Linked DNA regions of Rubrivivax gelatinosus IL144. The main gene of each other region encodes a partner of the protein of the gene in region 3 in a complex. Links are inferred from orthologs where the notes say so. Each region holds a gene or a part of one and is shown on either strand. Other genes may lie near its edges.

Evidence for each region. The genes of interacting proteins can lie anywhere in the genome.
Region 1: the proteins of accD (region 3) and accC are in contact, whole or in part, in a solved structure (PDB 8UXZ), measured with the Escherichia coli proteins. The link is inferred for Rubrivivax gelatinosus IL144 from one-to-one orthologs.
Region 2: the proteins of accD (region 3) and RGE_RS15395 are in contact, whole or in part, in a solved structure (PDB 8UXZ), measured with the Escherichia coli proteins. The link is inferred for Rubrivivax gelatinosus IL144 from one-to-one orthologs.

What each region holds. Positions count from the first base shown.
Region 1 is NC_017075.1:4,532,470-4,537,927, forward strand. Bases 1-2,903 are described here. They hold accC (acetyl-CoA carboxylase biotin carboxylase subunit), read left to right. Parts: upstream 1-728; coding sequence 729-2,078; downstream 2,079-2,903. Other genes in these bases: accB (acetyl-CoA carboxylase biotin carboxyl carrier protein), read left to right, coding at 265-717; prmA (50S ribosomal protein L11 methyltransferase), read left to right, coding at 2,188-2,903. Also shown: more of prmA, read left to right, coding at 2,904-3,078; RGE_RS24350 (zinc-ribbon and DUF3426 domain-containing protein), read left to right, coding at 3,086-4,129; RGE_RS20610 (carbohydrate kinase family protein), read left to right, coding at 4,170-5,075; RGE_RS20615 (hypothetical protein), read right to left, coding at 5,161-5,458. UniProt on the Escherichia coli protein: This protein is a component of the acetyl coenzyme A carboxylase complex; first, biotin carboxylase catalyzes the carboxylation of the carrier protein and then the transcarboxylase transfers the carboxyl group to form malonyl-CoA.
Region 2 is NC_017075.1:3,373,246-3,378,696, forward strand. Bases 2,556-5,451 are described here. They hold RGE_RS15395 (acetyl-CoA carboxylase carboxyltransferase subunit alpha), read right to left. Parts: upstream 4,542-5,451; coding sequence 3,570-4,541; downstream 2,556-3,569. Other genes in these bases: tilS (tRNA lysidine(34) synthetase TilS), read right to left, coding at 2,556-3,567; RGE_RS15400 (DNA-3-methyladenine glycosylase family protein), read right to left, coding at 4,655-5,311; cysS (cysteine--tRNA ligase), read right to left, coding at 5,316-5,451. Also shown: RGE_RS15375 (S53 family peptidase), read right to left, coding at 1-415; RGE_RS15385 (aspartate kinase), read right to left, coding at 931-2,205; more of tilS, read right to left, coding at 2,281-2,555. UniProt on the Escherichia coli protein: Component of the acetyl coenzyme A carboxylase (ACC) complex. First, biotin carboxylase catalyzes the carboxylation of biotin on its carrier protein (BCCP) and then the CO(2) group is transferred by the carboxyltransferase to acetyl-CoA to form malonyl-CoA.
Region 3 is NC_017075.1:1,307,542-1,310,526, forward strand. It holds accD (acetyl-CoA carboxylase, carboxyltransferase subunit beta), read left to right. Parts: upstream 1-1,049; coding sequence 1,050-1,922; downstream 1,923-2,985. Other genes in the region: trpB (tryptophan synthase subunit beta), read left to right, coding at 1-229; trpA (tryptophan synthase subunit alpha), read left to right, coding at 226-1,035; folC (bifunctional tetrahydrofolate synthase/dihydrofolate synthase), read left to right, coding at 1,978-2,985.

The DNA.
Region 1 (5,458 bases), 3.2 Mb from region 3 along the record:
CGCGCGGGCTGTTTTGAGCGATCTTCGATAATTTGCTGCCATCTGCAACCAAATTGGCGTAGAGTCCCGCCGTCTCCGCAAGGCCGCGGGCTCCGCCCCGACGCCCCAAGCGCCTTGCAGATCTGGAAAATAGGCATCAGAAGCGCGCCGATCGACCAGAGATATTGACCGGCCGCAGCCAGCCGGGCCCGACACGGGTTCAGGCTACGCCGCTCACCCAAGTTTCAGTGCGGGACACCCCCGCCCCGTCAGAAGAGGACCGACATGGACCTGAGAAAGCTCAAGACGCTCATCGACCTCGTTTCCGAGTCGAACATTTCCGAACTCGAGATCACCGAAGCCGAGGGCAAGGTCCGCATCGTCAAGGGTGGTGTCGCGACGGTCGCGATGGCGCCGATGGTCGCCGCCGCGCCGGTCGCCGCGCCGGCCCCGGCCGCCGCCGCGCCGGCCGCCGCCGAACCGGCAGCGCCGGCCGAGCCCGAAGGCAAGGTCATCAAGTCGCCGATGGTCGGCACCTTCTACCGTGCCTCCAGCCCGGGCGCCAAGCCCTTCGCCGACGTCGGCCAGCAGATCAAGGAAGGCGAGCCGGTCTGCATCATCGAGGCGATGAAGATCATGAACGAGATCGAAGCCGACTGCTCGGGCCGCATCCTGCGCATCCTGTGCGAGAACGGCCAGCCGGTCGAGTTCGGCCAGCCGCTGTTCATCGTCGAGTAAGCGCGACCGCCGTGTTCAAGAAGATCCTCATTGCGAACCGGGGCGAGATCGCCCTGCGCATCCAGCGGGCCTGTCGCGAGATGGGCATCAAGTCGGTCGTCGTCTATTCCGAAGCCGACCGCGAGGCCAAGTACGTCAAGCTCGCCGACGAGGCGGTCTGCATCGGCCCGGCGCCGTCGGCGCAGAGCTACCTCAACATGCCGGCGATCATCTCGACGGCCGAGGTCACCGACGCCGAGGCGATCCACCCCGGCTACGGCTTCCTGAGCGAGAACGCCGACTTCGCCGAACGTGTCGAGAAGAGCGGCTTCGTCTTCATCGGGCCGACGCCCGAGGCGATCCGCATGATGGGCGACAAGGTGTCGGCCAAGCAGGCGATGATCAGGAACGGCGTGCCCTGCGTGCCCGGCACCGAGGGCGCGCTGCCCGAGGACCCGAAGGAGATCATCCGCCAGGCGCGTGCCATCGGCTACCCGGTGATCATCAAGGCCGCCGGCGGCGGCGGCGGCCGCGGCATGCGTGTCGTGCACACCGAGGCGGCGCTGCTGAACGCCGTGCAGACGACGCGCACCGAAGCCGGTGCCGCCTTCGGCAACCCGGCCGTCTACATGGAGAAGTTCCTGGAGAACCCACGCCACGTGGAGATCCAGATCCTCGCCGACAACTACCGCAACGCGGTGTGGCTCGGCGAGCGCGACTGCTCGATGCAGCGCCGCCACCAGAAGGTCATCGAGGAAGCGCCGGCGCCGAACATCCCGCGGCGCATCGTCGAACGCGTCGGCGAACGCTGCGCGGCCGCCTGCAAGAAGATCGGCTACCGCGGCGCCGGCACCTTCGAGTTCCTCTACGAGAACGGCGAGTTCTATTTCATCGAGATGAACACGCGGGTGCAGGTCGAGCACCCGGTGACCGAACTCGTGACCGGCATCGACATCGTGCAGATGCAGATCCGCATCGCCGCCGGCGAGAAGCTGCCTTTCGCGCAGCGCAACATCCAGCTGCGCGGCCACGCGATCGAGTGCCGGATCAACGCCGAGGACGCCTACAAGTTCACGCCGTCGCCGGGCCGGATCACGACCTGGCACCCGCCGGGCGGCCCCGGCGTGCGCGTCGACTCGCATGCCTACGCCAACTACTACGTGCCGCCGAACTACGACTCGATGATCGGCAAGGTCATCGTGCACGGCGACACGCGCGAGCAGGCGCTGGCCCGCATGCGCAGCGCGCTCAGCGAGACGGTGATCGAAGGCATCCAGACCAACGTCCCGCTGCACCGCGAGCTGATGCTGGACGCCAAGTTCATCGAAGGCGGCACCAGCATCCATTACCTCGAGGGTTGGCTAGCCCAACATAAGAGATGACGGGTCCGACGCCGCCATCAAGCGGCCGCCGCGGAGCCGGCTCTGCCGGGCCGCTGGCGGCGCCCCCCTCGGGGGGGAGCGCCGAAGGCGCTACGGGGAGGGACTCATGATGTACGAGTTGGTCCTGCGCGCCCCCGAGGCGCTGGTGGAAGCCGTCTCCGACGCGCTGTCCGACGACCTGGACGCGCTGTCGGTCTCGGTCGAGGACGCCGACGCCGGCACCGAGGCCGAGCAGGCGCTGTTCGGCGAACCCGGCATGCCGGCGCCGCGGCCGGGCTGGGACCGCTCGACGCTGCGCGCGCTGTTCGAGGACGAAGCCGCGGCCGAACGTGCCGCGACGCTGCTGCTGGCCCAGGACTGGACCGAAGGCCTGTCGCTGCAGGCGCTGGAGCCGGTGGCCGAGCAGGACTGGGTGCGCATCACCCAGTCGCAGTTCGGCCCGGTCGAGATCACGCCCAGCTTCTGGATCGTGCCGAGCTGGCACGAACCGCCGGCGGCGGCCGAACGCGTGATCCGGCTCGACCCGGGGCTGGCCTTCGGCACCGGCACGCACCCGACGACGCGCATGTGCCTGCGCTGGATCGCCGCGCACGCCCGGTCCTGGAGCCGCGTGCTCGACTACGGCTGCGGCTCGGGCATCCTGGCGATCGCCGCGGCGCTGCACGGCGCGGCGGCGGTCGACGCGGTCGACATCGACCCGGCGGCCGTCGACTCGACGCGCGCCAACGCCACGGCCAACGGCGTGATGCTGAACGCCGGGCTGCCCGACGCTGCCGGCGGCGCCTACCCGCTGGTGCTGGCCAACATCCTGGCCACGCCGCTGAAGCTGCTGGCGCCGCTGCTGGCCGGCTTCGTCGCGCCGGGCGGCTCGCTGGTGCTGGCCGGCATCCTGGAGCGCCAGGCCGACGAGCTGAAGGCCGCGTACGCGCCGTTCCTGACCCTCGAAGTGAGCGACCGCGAGGACGGCTGGATCCTGATGACGGCATCGCGCATGGCATGATCGCCGCATGACGCTCGCCGCCCGGTGCCCGTCCTGCGGTACCGTCTTCCGTGTGGTGCAGGACCAGCTTCGGGTCTCCGACGGCTGGGTTCGCTGCGGCCGTTGCGGCGAGGTCTTCAACGCGATACAGAACCTGGTCGACCTCGACGTCGAGACGCCGGTCCCGCCGCCGCAGCGCGATCCGGAGCCGGCGGCGCCGAGCCTGGCGTCCGACCCTCGTGCGCCCTGGGACGTCGAGTTGGAGCTTCCTCCGCCGCCATCCCCGACGCCGGCGTCTGCGGCGCCTGCACCTCCGGCCACAGCGCCGCACGACGAGGCGGCCGACGAGACCCACGCCGAGACGGTGCTGCTGGAACGCACGCCGGAGGACACCGAGCCGGCCTGGGATCTGCCGCCCCCGTCGCCGGCCGGCGAGACCCTGACCGACGCGCCGGATTTCGACGAGCCGCCGGCGCGCAACGCCGAGCTGCCGTTCGACGAACCGGCGCCGCCGCTCGAGGCTCCGGCTCCGGCGCCGGCCGCCCCGGCACCCGAGCCCAAGCCGGCCTTCCTGCGTCACGCCGAGCGCCGCGAGCGCTGGCGCCGGCCGCAGGTGCGCGCCGCACTCGCCGCGGTCTGCGTGCTGGGCACCGTCGGCCTGGTCGCCCAGGCGGCCTACGAATACCGCGACTTCGTCGCCGCCCGCTGGCCGGCCGCCCGTCCCGCGCTCGAGGCGCTGTGCCGGGCGCCGGACTGCACGATCGGCGCCCCGCGTGCGATCGAGGGCCTGAGCGTCGAGAGCAGCGGCCTGGTGCGTGTCGAAGGCACGGCGATGTACCAGCTGCAACTGCTGCTGCGCAACCGCTCGGCGCTGCCGCTGGCGATGCCGTCGCTGGACCTGACGCTGTCCGACAGCCGCGGCGGCATCGTCGCGCGCCGCGTACTAACGCCCGAGCAGGCCGGACTTCGCGTGTCGGCCGTCGCACCGGCGGCCGAAATGCCGATCCAGGTCACGCTGACCACGGCCGGCAAGCCGGTGGCCGGCTATACGATCGAGATCTTCTACCCCTGACCCCGCGCGCCGGTCGCGCGCCATCCCCCCGGAGTTGCCCATGCCCGCGCTGATCTGCGGTTCGCTCGCATTCGACACCATCACGACCTACCCCGGCCGCTTCGCCGAGCAGATCCTGCCGGAGCAGATGCACATCCTGAACCTGTCGTTCCTGGTGCCGACGCTGCGGCGCGAGTTCGGCGGCTGCGCCGGCAACATCGCCTACACGCTGCAGGCACTCGGCGGCGAGTCCGTCGTGATGGCCGCGCTGGGCAGCGACGGCGGCGAGTACCTGACGCGCATGAAGGGCTGGGGCGCCGACACCTCGCTGGTGATGGTCGACGAGGCCTCGTACACGGCGCAGGCGATGATCATCACCGACGTCCAGAACAACCAGATCACCGCCTTCCACCCGGGCGCGATGCAGAACGCGCACCAGGCCAAGGTGCCGGCGCGCGCCGACCTGAAGATCGGCATCATCTCGCCCGACGGCCGCGAGGCGATGGGCGAACACGCCGAGCAGATGCACGCCGCCGGCATCCCGTTCATCTTCGATCCGGGCCAGCAGCTGCCGATGTTCGACGGCCCGGCGCTGCGCCGCATGGTCGAGATCGCGAGCTGGGTGGCGGTCAACGACTACGAAGGCCGCATCCTCTGCGAACGCATCGGCACCGACCTCGCCGGCCTGTCGCGCTCGAACCTCAAGGGCGTCGTCGTGACGCTGGGCGAGCGCGGCTGCGAGATCTGGACCGACGGCGAGCGCCGCGAGGTGCCGGGCGTGGCGGCCCGCGAGGTCGTCGACCCGACCGGCTGCGGCGACTCCTTCCGCGCCGCCCTGCTCTACGGCCTGGAGCGCGGCTGGGACCTGGAACGCTGCGCCGCGCTGGGCAACCGCATCGGCGCGCTGAAGATCGCCAGCAAGGGCGGCCAGAACCACGCCGTCGACCGCGCAGCGCTGGGCCTCTGAGGCCTGCCGCGCAGGCATGAAAAAGCCCGGCCGAGGCCGGGCTCGCGATAAACGCCGGCCGCCCAGAGCGGCCGGTTCGTTTTCGTCAGGGCTTGTTGCCGGTCGGGAACGGCCAGGCGGCCGCCGGGCTCAGCGTCGTCTTCGCGGCGGCCGCGGGAGCTGCGGCAGCAGGCGCAGGCTCGGCCTTCTTCGGCGCCGCCTTCTTCGCCGGCGCGGCCTTCTTGGCGGGCGCCGCGGCCTTCTTCGCCGGGGCAGCCGCCTTCTTGGCCGGCGCCGCGGCCTTCTTCGCCGGAGCGGCCGCCTTCTTGGCCGGCGCCGCGGCCTTCTTCGCCGGGGCAGCCGCCTTCTTGGCCGGCGCCGCAGCCTTCTTCGCCGGGGCCGCC
Region 2 (5,451 bases), 2.1 Mb from region 3 along the record:
GCAGGCGGTAGGCCTGGCGGATCTCGTCGGGGCCGTAGATGGTCGCGACCGTGGTGTCCGCCGGACGCACGCTGCCCGCGGCGGCGGCGCGCGCCGCGGTGCGGCGGGCCTCGAACTGGTCGGGCCTCAGCCGCTTGGTGTCGATGCGCGCGTCGATCGCGTCGAGCACGATGTGCTGCGGGCCGGCCGCAGCCATCGCCCCGACTTCGCCGGACGCCGAGCCGGCGCGCGCAGGCTCCGGCGGCAGCACCGGCAAGGTGTGGAACATCGGCCGCACATGGGCCGTGGTGCCGACCTCGGCCGCCGACGCGGCGGCCGGGGCGCTGGCCGCGGCGTCCGAGGCGCTGGCCTGGTCGGCCGCGGGTTCATCGCCCCCGCCGCAACCCGCCAGTGCGGCGGCGGCGATGGCGGTCACGGCGAGCCAGCTGCGTTGGCCGGCGCGATCGTGTCTCTTGAGTCCTCCCACGAGATCCCTTTCCGAATGAGTTGACGGTCACCCGGATTGTTTCGGCGTGTAAACCGATGCGACACGATGACCGTCGCCCGAAGACTGTGAAAGGTTTCTCGGACTTCCGGCGGCCGCTGGCAAGTCCTTGTTTCGACTCAATAAACCGGCGATTGACTGAAGCCGGCAGAGGCCGCCGCCGCTTACGGCGCGAGGCCGGGAAAATGAAGCCGAGGTTTCAGCCGAAGAGATGACGCCGGGATGGGCAACTCGTGGTCAAGAAAAAAGCCGCCGAGTCTTGAGACTTGGCGGCTTTCTCGTTGCAGCCTTGTTCAGGCGGCGATTGTTCGCTTGGCGGAGTCGGAGGGATTCGAACCCTCGATGCAGGTTTTGCCCACATACTCCCTTAGCAGGGGAGCACCTTCGGCCACTCGGTCACGACTCCGGCGAAGAGGCGGCATTGTAGCCGCACTTTTCAAGATTTTTTAAGCACCCTCTGCAGGCTGGTCGAGATCGAAGGCTTTGTGCAGCGCGCGCACCGCCAGCTCCATGTACTTCTCGGCGATCACGACGCTCGTCTTGATCTCGCTGGTGCTGATCATCATGATGTTGATGCCCTCTTCGGACAGGGCGCGGAACATCGAGCTGGCGACGCCGACGTGGCTGCGCATGCCGATGCCGACGATCGACACCTTGCAGATCTTCGGGTCGCCGATCACCTGCTCGGCGCCGGTGGCCGGAGCGACCTGGTTCTTCAGCAGGTCCATCGCCCGCGGGTAGTCGCCGCGGTTGACGGTGAACGAGAAGTCGGTCTTCCCGTCGTGCGAGACGTTCTGGATGATGACGTCGATGTCGATGTTGGCGTCGGCCACCGGGCCGAGGATCTGGTAGGCGATGCCGGGCTTGTCGGGCACGCCCATCACGGTGATCTTGGCTTCGTCGCGGGTGAACGCGATGCCGGACACGACGGCTTGTTCCATCTTCTCGTCTTCCTCGAAAGTGATCAGCGTTCCCGAGCGGGATTCTTCGGCGATGTCGATGTCCCAGGGCGTGAAGCTGGACAGCACGCGCAGCGGCACGCGGTACTTGCCGGCGAACTCGACCGAGCGGATCTGCAGCACCTTGGAGCCGAGGCTGGCCATCTCGAGCATTTCCTCGAAGCTGATGGTCGCCAGGCGGCGCGCCTCGGGCACGATGCGCGGGTCGGTGGTGTAGACGCCGTCGACGTCGGTGTAGATCAGGCACTCGTCGGCCTTCAGCGCCGCCGCCACGGCCACCGCCGAGGTGTCGCTGCCGCCGCGGCCCAGCGTCGTCACGTTGCCCAGGTCGTCGATGCCCTGGAAGCCGGTGATGATGACGACCTTGCCGGCGGCGAGGTCGGCGCGCACGCGCTGGTCCTCGATGCTGCTGATGCGCGCCTTGGTGTAGGCGGTGTCGGTGTGCACCGGCACCTGCCAGCCCGAGTAGCTGACCGCCGCCAGGCCCTCGGCCTGCAGCGCCAGCGCCAGCAGGCCGACCGAGACCTGTTCGCCGGTGGCGGCGATGGCGTCGAGCTCACGCAGCGCCTCGGGCGTCATCGTGGCCGGTTGCAGTTCCTTGGCCAGGCCCAGCAAACGGTTCGTCTCGCCGCTCATCGCGGACGGCACGACGATCATCTGATGGCCGGCACGGGCCCACTTGGCCACGCGCTTGGCGACGTTGCGGATGCGCTCGGTCGAGCCCATCGACGTGCCGCCGTATTTGTGAACGATCAGTCCCATGGATCGGTAACGAGCGAAAACCCGTGATTTTAGCGGGCCGGACGGGCTCTCCCTTGCGGGAAGATGACGCGCAGTTCAGGCCGGGCGCCAGGCCAGCGCCAGCTGTGCCTCGCCGGCCGCAGCGCGGCAGCGTGCGTCGATGCCCAGGCCGGGCACGAAGACGAGTTGCTCGCCGCTGAAGACCAACGGCCCGGCCCGGTCCCAGGCGGCGACGCGCCGGGCCTGGTACTGCTTCTTCAGCGCACGCGGCGTGGCACGCGGCGCGACCTGAAAAGACTCGCCGCCGCGGCGGGGGCGCAGCTCGGCGGCGCGCAGCCAGGACGGCGAGACGCCGCCTTCGCCGACGGCCTGTACTTCGAGCGCCCCGCCCCAGGCCGGCAGCTCGACGACGCCCGGGGACGACAGGTCCAGCGCCAGGGGCTCGGGCGCCAGCGTGGCCGCCGCCTGCGGCACCGCATAACTCAGCCGCGCGTCGTGCAGCCGCAGTTCGCCGCCCGGCGCCGGCCAGCGGGCGTGGCCAACCGTGGGCAGTTCGTCGGCCAGCCGCCGCACCAGCGACTCGGGCACCGGCTGGGCGATGACGGTCTGAAGCCAGCGGCGCAGCACCGGCGCCTGCTGCGGCCGCGGCAGCTGCGACCAGCCGGCGACGTCGAGCACGCCGTCGTCGGCCAGCGCCGCGAGTCCGGCCTCGGCCAGCGATTGCAGCGCCGTCGCCGCTTCAGCGGCGCGGCGGGCCGACGCGGCGAGCTGCTGCTCGGCGTCCGGGAAGGCCGCCAGCAGCGCCGGCCAGACCTGGCGGCGCAGACGGTTGCGCGCGAAGGCCTCGTCGTCATTGCTCTCGTCGTCGACCCAGCGCAGCCGGTGGCGGCGCAGATAGGCCTCGATGTCTTCGCGCGGACGCTCCAGCCAGGGCCGCGCCCAGACCAGGCCGTCGCGCTCGGCGCGGCGCGGCATGGCCGCCAGCGCCTCGGCACCGCCGCCGCGCAGCGCCTGCAGCAGCAGCGTCTCGGCCTGGTCGCGGCGGTGCTGGGCCAGCAGCACGACATCGCAGCCGGCGGCCTTGGCCATCCCAGCCAGCGCGGCATAACGCTCGCGCCGCGCCCAGGCCTCGACGCTCTCGCCGCGGGCCGGGGCGCCCTCGAGGCGCGTCGCGTGGAAGTGGATCGGCAGGCCGGCACGCGCCCAGCGCGCGCACTGCGCACGAAGCTGGGCGAGCCAGATGTCGGCGGAGGCCACGAGGCCGTGGTGCACGTGCAGCGCATGCACCTCGAGGCCGAGATCCCGCGCGGCGCGGGCCGTGGCGTGCAGCAGCGCGGTGGAGTCGCGGCCGCCGCTGGCGGCCACCGCCACCGCGGCGGGCAAGTTCAGCGCTCCTTGGTGTCGCTGAAGCGGCCGTAGGACTGCAGGCGCTCGTAGCGGCGGTCCAGCAGTTCCTTGGTCTTCAGGTCGACGACCTGGCGCAGCGCGTCGTTGAGGCCGCGCTTGAGCTGCGCCGCCATCCACTTGGGATCGCGGTGCGCGCCGCCGACCGGCTCGTTGACGATCTTGTCGACCAGGCCCAGCGCCTTCAGGCGGTGGGCGGTGATGCCCAGCGCCTCGGCGGCGTCGGAAGCGCGTTCGGCGGTCTTCCAGAGGATGGAAGCGCAGCCTTCGGGCGAGATCACCGAGTACACCGAGTACTGCAGCATCAGCACCTGGTCGGCGACGCTGATCGCCAGCGCGCCGCCCGAGCCGCCTTCGCCGATGATCGTCGTGATGATCGGCACTTCCAGGCGCGCCATCTCGAAGATGTTGCGGCCGATGGCCTCGGACTGGTTGCGCTCCTCGGCGCCGATGCCCGGGTAGGCGCCCGGCGTGTCGACGAAGGTGAAGACCGGCAGGCCGAACTTCTCGGCCAGCTGCATCAGGCGCAGCGCCTTGCGGTAGCCCTCGGGGCGCGACATGCCGAAGTTGCGCGCGGTGCGCTCCTTGGTGTCGCGGCCCTTCTGGTGGCCGATGACCATGCAGGCGTTGCCGTTGAAGCGTGCCATGCCGCCGACGATCGACTGGTCGTCGGCGTAGTGGCGGTCACCGTGCAGTTCCTGGAAGTCGGTGAAGATCTCCGAGACGTAGTCCAGCGTGTACGGCCGCTGCGGATGGCGCGCGATCTGCGTGACCTGCCACGGCGACAGGCTGGAGTAGATCTCCTTCGTGAGCTGCACGCTCTTGCCCGCCAGCCGGTCGATCTCTTCCGAGATGTCGACCGCCGACTCGTTCTGCACGAAGCGCAGTTCGTCGATCTTGGATTCCAGCTCGGCGATCGGCTGTTCGAACTCGAGGAAGTGGCGTTTGCTCATGCGTTGATCTCGCAGTCTGACGGACGACCCATCAAGCGGCCGCCGTGGGCCGGCTCTGCCGGACCACTGGCGGCGCCCCCTGGGGGGAGCGCCGAAGGCGCTACGGGGGGGTCCTAATAACTCACGGGAAGCGGATCCAGGCTCCGCCAAATATACCAAGTGGCCACCGAGCGGTACGGTGCCCACGCCTCGCCGACCTCGCGCGCCTCGGCACGCGACACCGGCTCGCCGCTGAAGTAGTTGAGGCTGATGCCCTTCAGCAGGCCGAGGTCGTCCAGCGGCAGGACGTTCGGTCGCATCAGGTGGAAGATCAGGAACATCTCGGCGGTCCAGCGGCCGATGCCGCGGATCGCAACGAGCTCGGCGATGATCGCCTCGTCGTCCATCTGCTGCCAGTCGGCGACGTGCACCGTGCCGTCGACGAAATGGCGCGCCAGGTCGAGCAGGTATTCGGTCTTGCGCGCCGACAGCCCTGCGGCGCGCATCGTCAGCGGGTCCAGCGCGTTGACGGCCTGCGGCGCGAGGTGCGTCGCCGGGCCTTCGACCAGCGCGGAGAACTTGTTCCACACCGACTGCGCGGCCTTCACCGAGATCTGCTGGCCGACGATCGAACGCGCCAGCGTCGTGAAGGCGTCGCCGCGGCTTTCCAGCCGGGCCTCGCCGAAACGCGGGATCAGCTTCTTCATCACCCGGTCGCGGCGCGACAGGTGGCGGCAGGCGTCGTCCCAATAGGCCGGCGTCACGGCGAGGACCTGGTCACGAGGGGACATGCGCTCAGGCCTTCACCCAGGTGGTGCCCTGCGGCGTGTCCTTCAGCACCACGCCTTGCGCGGCCAGCTCGTCGCGGATGCGGTCGGCGTCGGCGAAACGGCGCTCGCGCTTGGCAGCGGCACGCGCTTCGATCTGGCGC
Region 3 (2,985 bases):
CTTCCACCACCTCTGCCGCACCGAGGGCATCATCCCGGCGCTGGAGTCCAGCCACGCACTGGCCCACGCGATGAAGATCGCGCCGACGATGCGCCCCGACCAGATCCTGCTGGTCAACCTCTCCGGCCGCGGCGACAAGGACATCGGCACCGTCGCCGACCTGTCCGGTGCCGACTTCTATTGCCGCCCCTCGTGCCGCGGCCAGACGGTGAAGGGGGGCCAGCAATGAGCCGCATCGCCGCCACCTTCGAGGCCCTGGCCCGTGACGGCCGCCAGGCGCTGATTCCCTACGTCACCACCGGCGACCCGTACGCCGACGCGACGCCCGAGATCATGGCCGCGCTGGCCGAGGGCGGCGCCGACGTCATCGAGCTCGGCGTGCCGTTCTCCGACCCGATGGCCGACGGCCCGGTGATCCAGCAGGCCGGCGAACGCGCGCTGGCGCGCGGCATCGGCCTGGCCCAGGTCTTCGCCGCGGTGCGCGCCTTCCGCGAGCACAACCAGCACACGCCGGTCGTGCTGATGGGCTACGCCAACCCGGTCGAGCGCTACGACGGCCGCCACGGCGACGGCGCCTTCATCCGCGACGCGGCGGCCGCCGGTGTCGACGGCGTGCTGATCGTCGACTACCCGCCCGAGGAGTGCGAGGACTTCGCCGCGCGCCTGAAGGCCGCGGAGCTGGACCTGATCTTCCTGCTGGCGCCGACCTCCACCGACGAGCGCATGCGCCAGGTCGGACGGCTGGCCAGCGGGTATGTGTACTATGTCTCGCTGAAAGGCGTCACCGGCGCGGGTCACCTCGACACCGCGGCGGTGGCGGCGATGTTGCCGCGCATCCGCGCGCAGGTTCAGACGCCGGTCGGCGTCGGCTTCGGCATCCGCGACGCCGCGACGGCGCGCGCGGTCGCGGAGGTCGCCGACGCGGTCGTCATCGGCTCGCGGCTGGTGCAGCTGCTCGCCGAGCAGCCGCGCGAGGCCGTGGCCGCCGCGGCGCGCGACTTCATCGCCGGCATCCGCGCCGCGCTGGACGCATAACTAGGAGTGAACCGATGAGCTGGTTGGAAAAGCTGCTGCCGCCGAAGATCCAGCCCACCGACCCGAGCGAGCGCCGCACGGTGCCCGAAGGGTTGTGGATCAAGTGCCCGTCCTGCGAGACGGTGCTCTACAAGACGGACCTCGAGCAGAACGTCAACGTCTGCCCGAAGTGCGGCCACCACCATCGCATCGGTGCCCGCGAGCGCCTGGACCACTTCCTCGACGCCGAAGGGCGCTGGGAGATCGGCCAGGAGGTGCTACCGGTCGACGCGCTGAAGTTCAAGGACAGCAAGAAGTACCCTGAGCGCCTGAAGTCGGCGCTCGAGACCACCGGCGAGACCGACGCGCTGGTCGTCATGGGCGGCGCGGTGATGAGCGTGCCGCTCGTCGCCGCCTGCTTCGAGTTCGACTTCATGGGCGGCTCGATGGGCTCGGTGGTCGGCGAGCGCTTCGTGCGCGGCGTCGAGGCGGCGATCGAGCAGAAGGTGCCCTTCGTCAGCTTCGCCGCCACCGGCGGCGCGCGCATGCAGGAAGGCCTGCTGAGCCTGATGCAGATGGCCAAGACCAACGCCGCGCTGACGCGGCTGGCCAAGGCCAAGCTGCCTTACATCAGCGTGCTGACCGACCCGACGATGGGCGGCGTGTCGGCCAGCTTCGCTTTCGTCGGCGACGTCGTCATCGCCGAACCGAAGGCGCTGATCGGTTTCGCCGGCCCGCGTGTCATCGAGAACACGGTGCGCGAGAAGCTGCCCGAGGGCTTCCAGCGCAGCGAGTTCCTGCTGCAGAAGGGCGCGCTCGACATGATCTGCGACCGCCGCCAGATGCGCGCCACCGTCGCCCGATTGCTCGCCAAGCTGCAGCGCCAGAGCGCCGACGCGGTCGCCTGACCGCTTCCATCCGTCTGACCGGACACCGGGCCCTTCGCGGCCCGGTTTTGCTTCCATGACCGCCTTGCCCGCCACGCTGGACGACTGGCTCGCTCACTGCGAGCGCATGCACCCGATCTCGATGGACCTGTCGCTGGAGCGCACCGTCGAGGTCCGCCGCCGGCTCGGCATCGAGTTCACGATGCCGCTGATCGTCGTCGCCGGCACCAACGGCAAGGGGTCGACCTGCGCGATGCTGGAATCGATCGCGCTGCAGGCCGGCTACCGCGTGGGCCTCTACCAGAAGCCCGAACTGGTGCACTTCACCGAACGCTGCCGTGTCGACGGCCGGCCGGTCGACGCCGACGCGCTGCTGCCGCACTTCGACGCCGTCGAGCAGGCGCGCGGCGACATCACGCTGACCAAGTTCGAGTTCACGACGCTGGCCATCGCCCGGCTGCTGGCGCAGGCGCCGCTGGATCTGGTGATCCTCGAAGTCGGCCTTGGCGGGCGCTACGACGCCGTCAACGCCTTCGACGCCGACTGCTCGGTCATCACCAGCATCGACCTGGACCACACCGAGTTCCTCGGCCCCGACCGCGAGAGCATCGGCTTCGAGAAGGCGCACGTGATGCGCACCGGCCGCCCGGCGATCGTCGGCGACCCGCTGCCGCCGGCCAGCGCCGTCGACCACGCCCGCGAGATCGGTGCCGACCTCTGGCTGGCGGGGCGCGACTTCCGCCACGACGGCGACCGCCAGCAGTGGAACTGGGCCGGCCGCGGCCGGCGCTACAACGGCCTGGCCTTCCCGGCGCTGCGCGGCGCCAACCAGCTGCTCAACGCCTCGGCGGCGCTGGCGGCCTTCGAGAGCCTGCGCGAACGCCTGCCGATCACCGCCCAGGCGGTGCGCACCGGGCTGGCGCTGGTCGACCTGCCGGGGCGTTTCCAGGTCGTGCCGGGGCAGCCGGCGCTGGTGCTGGACGTCGCGCACAACCCGCAGTCGGTGGCCGCGCTGGCGCTCAACCTCGACGCGATGGGTTTCTACCCGCGTACCCGGGCGGTCTTCGGCGCGATGCGCGACAAG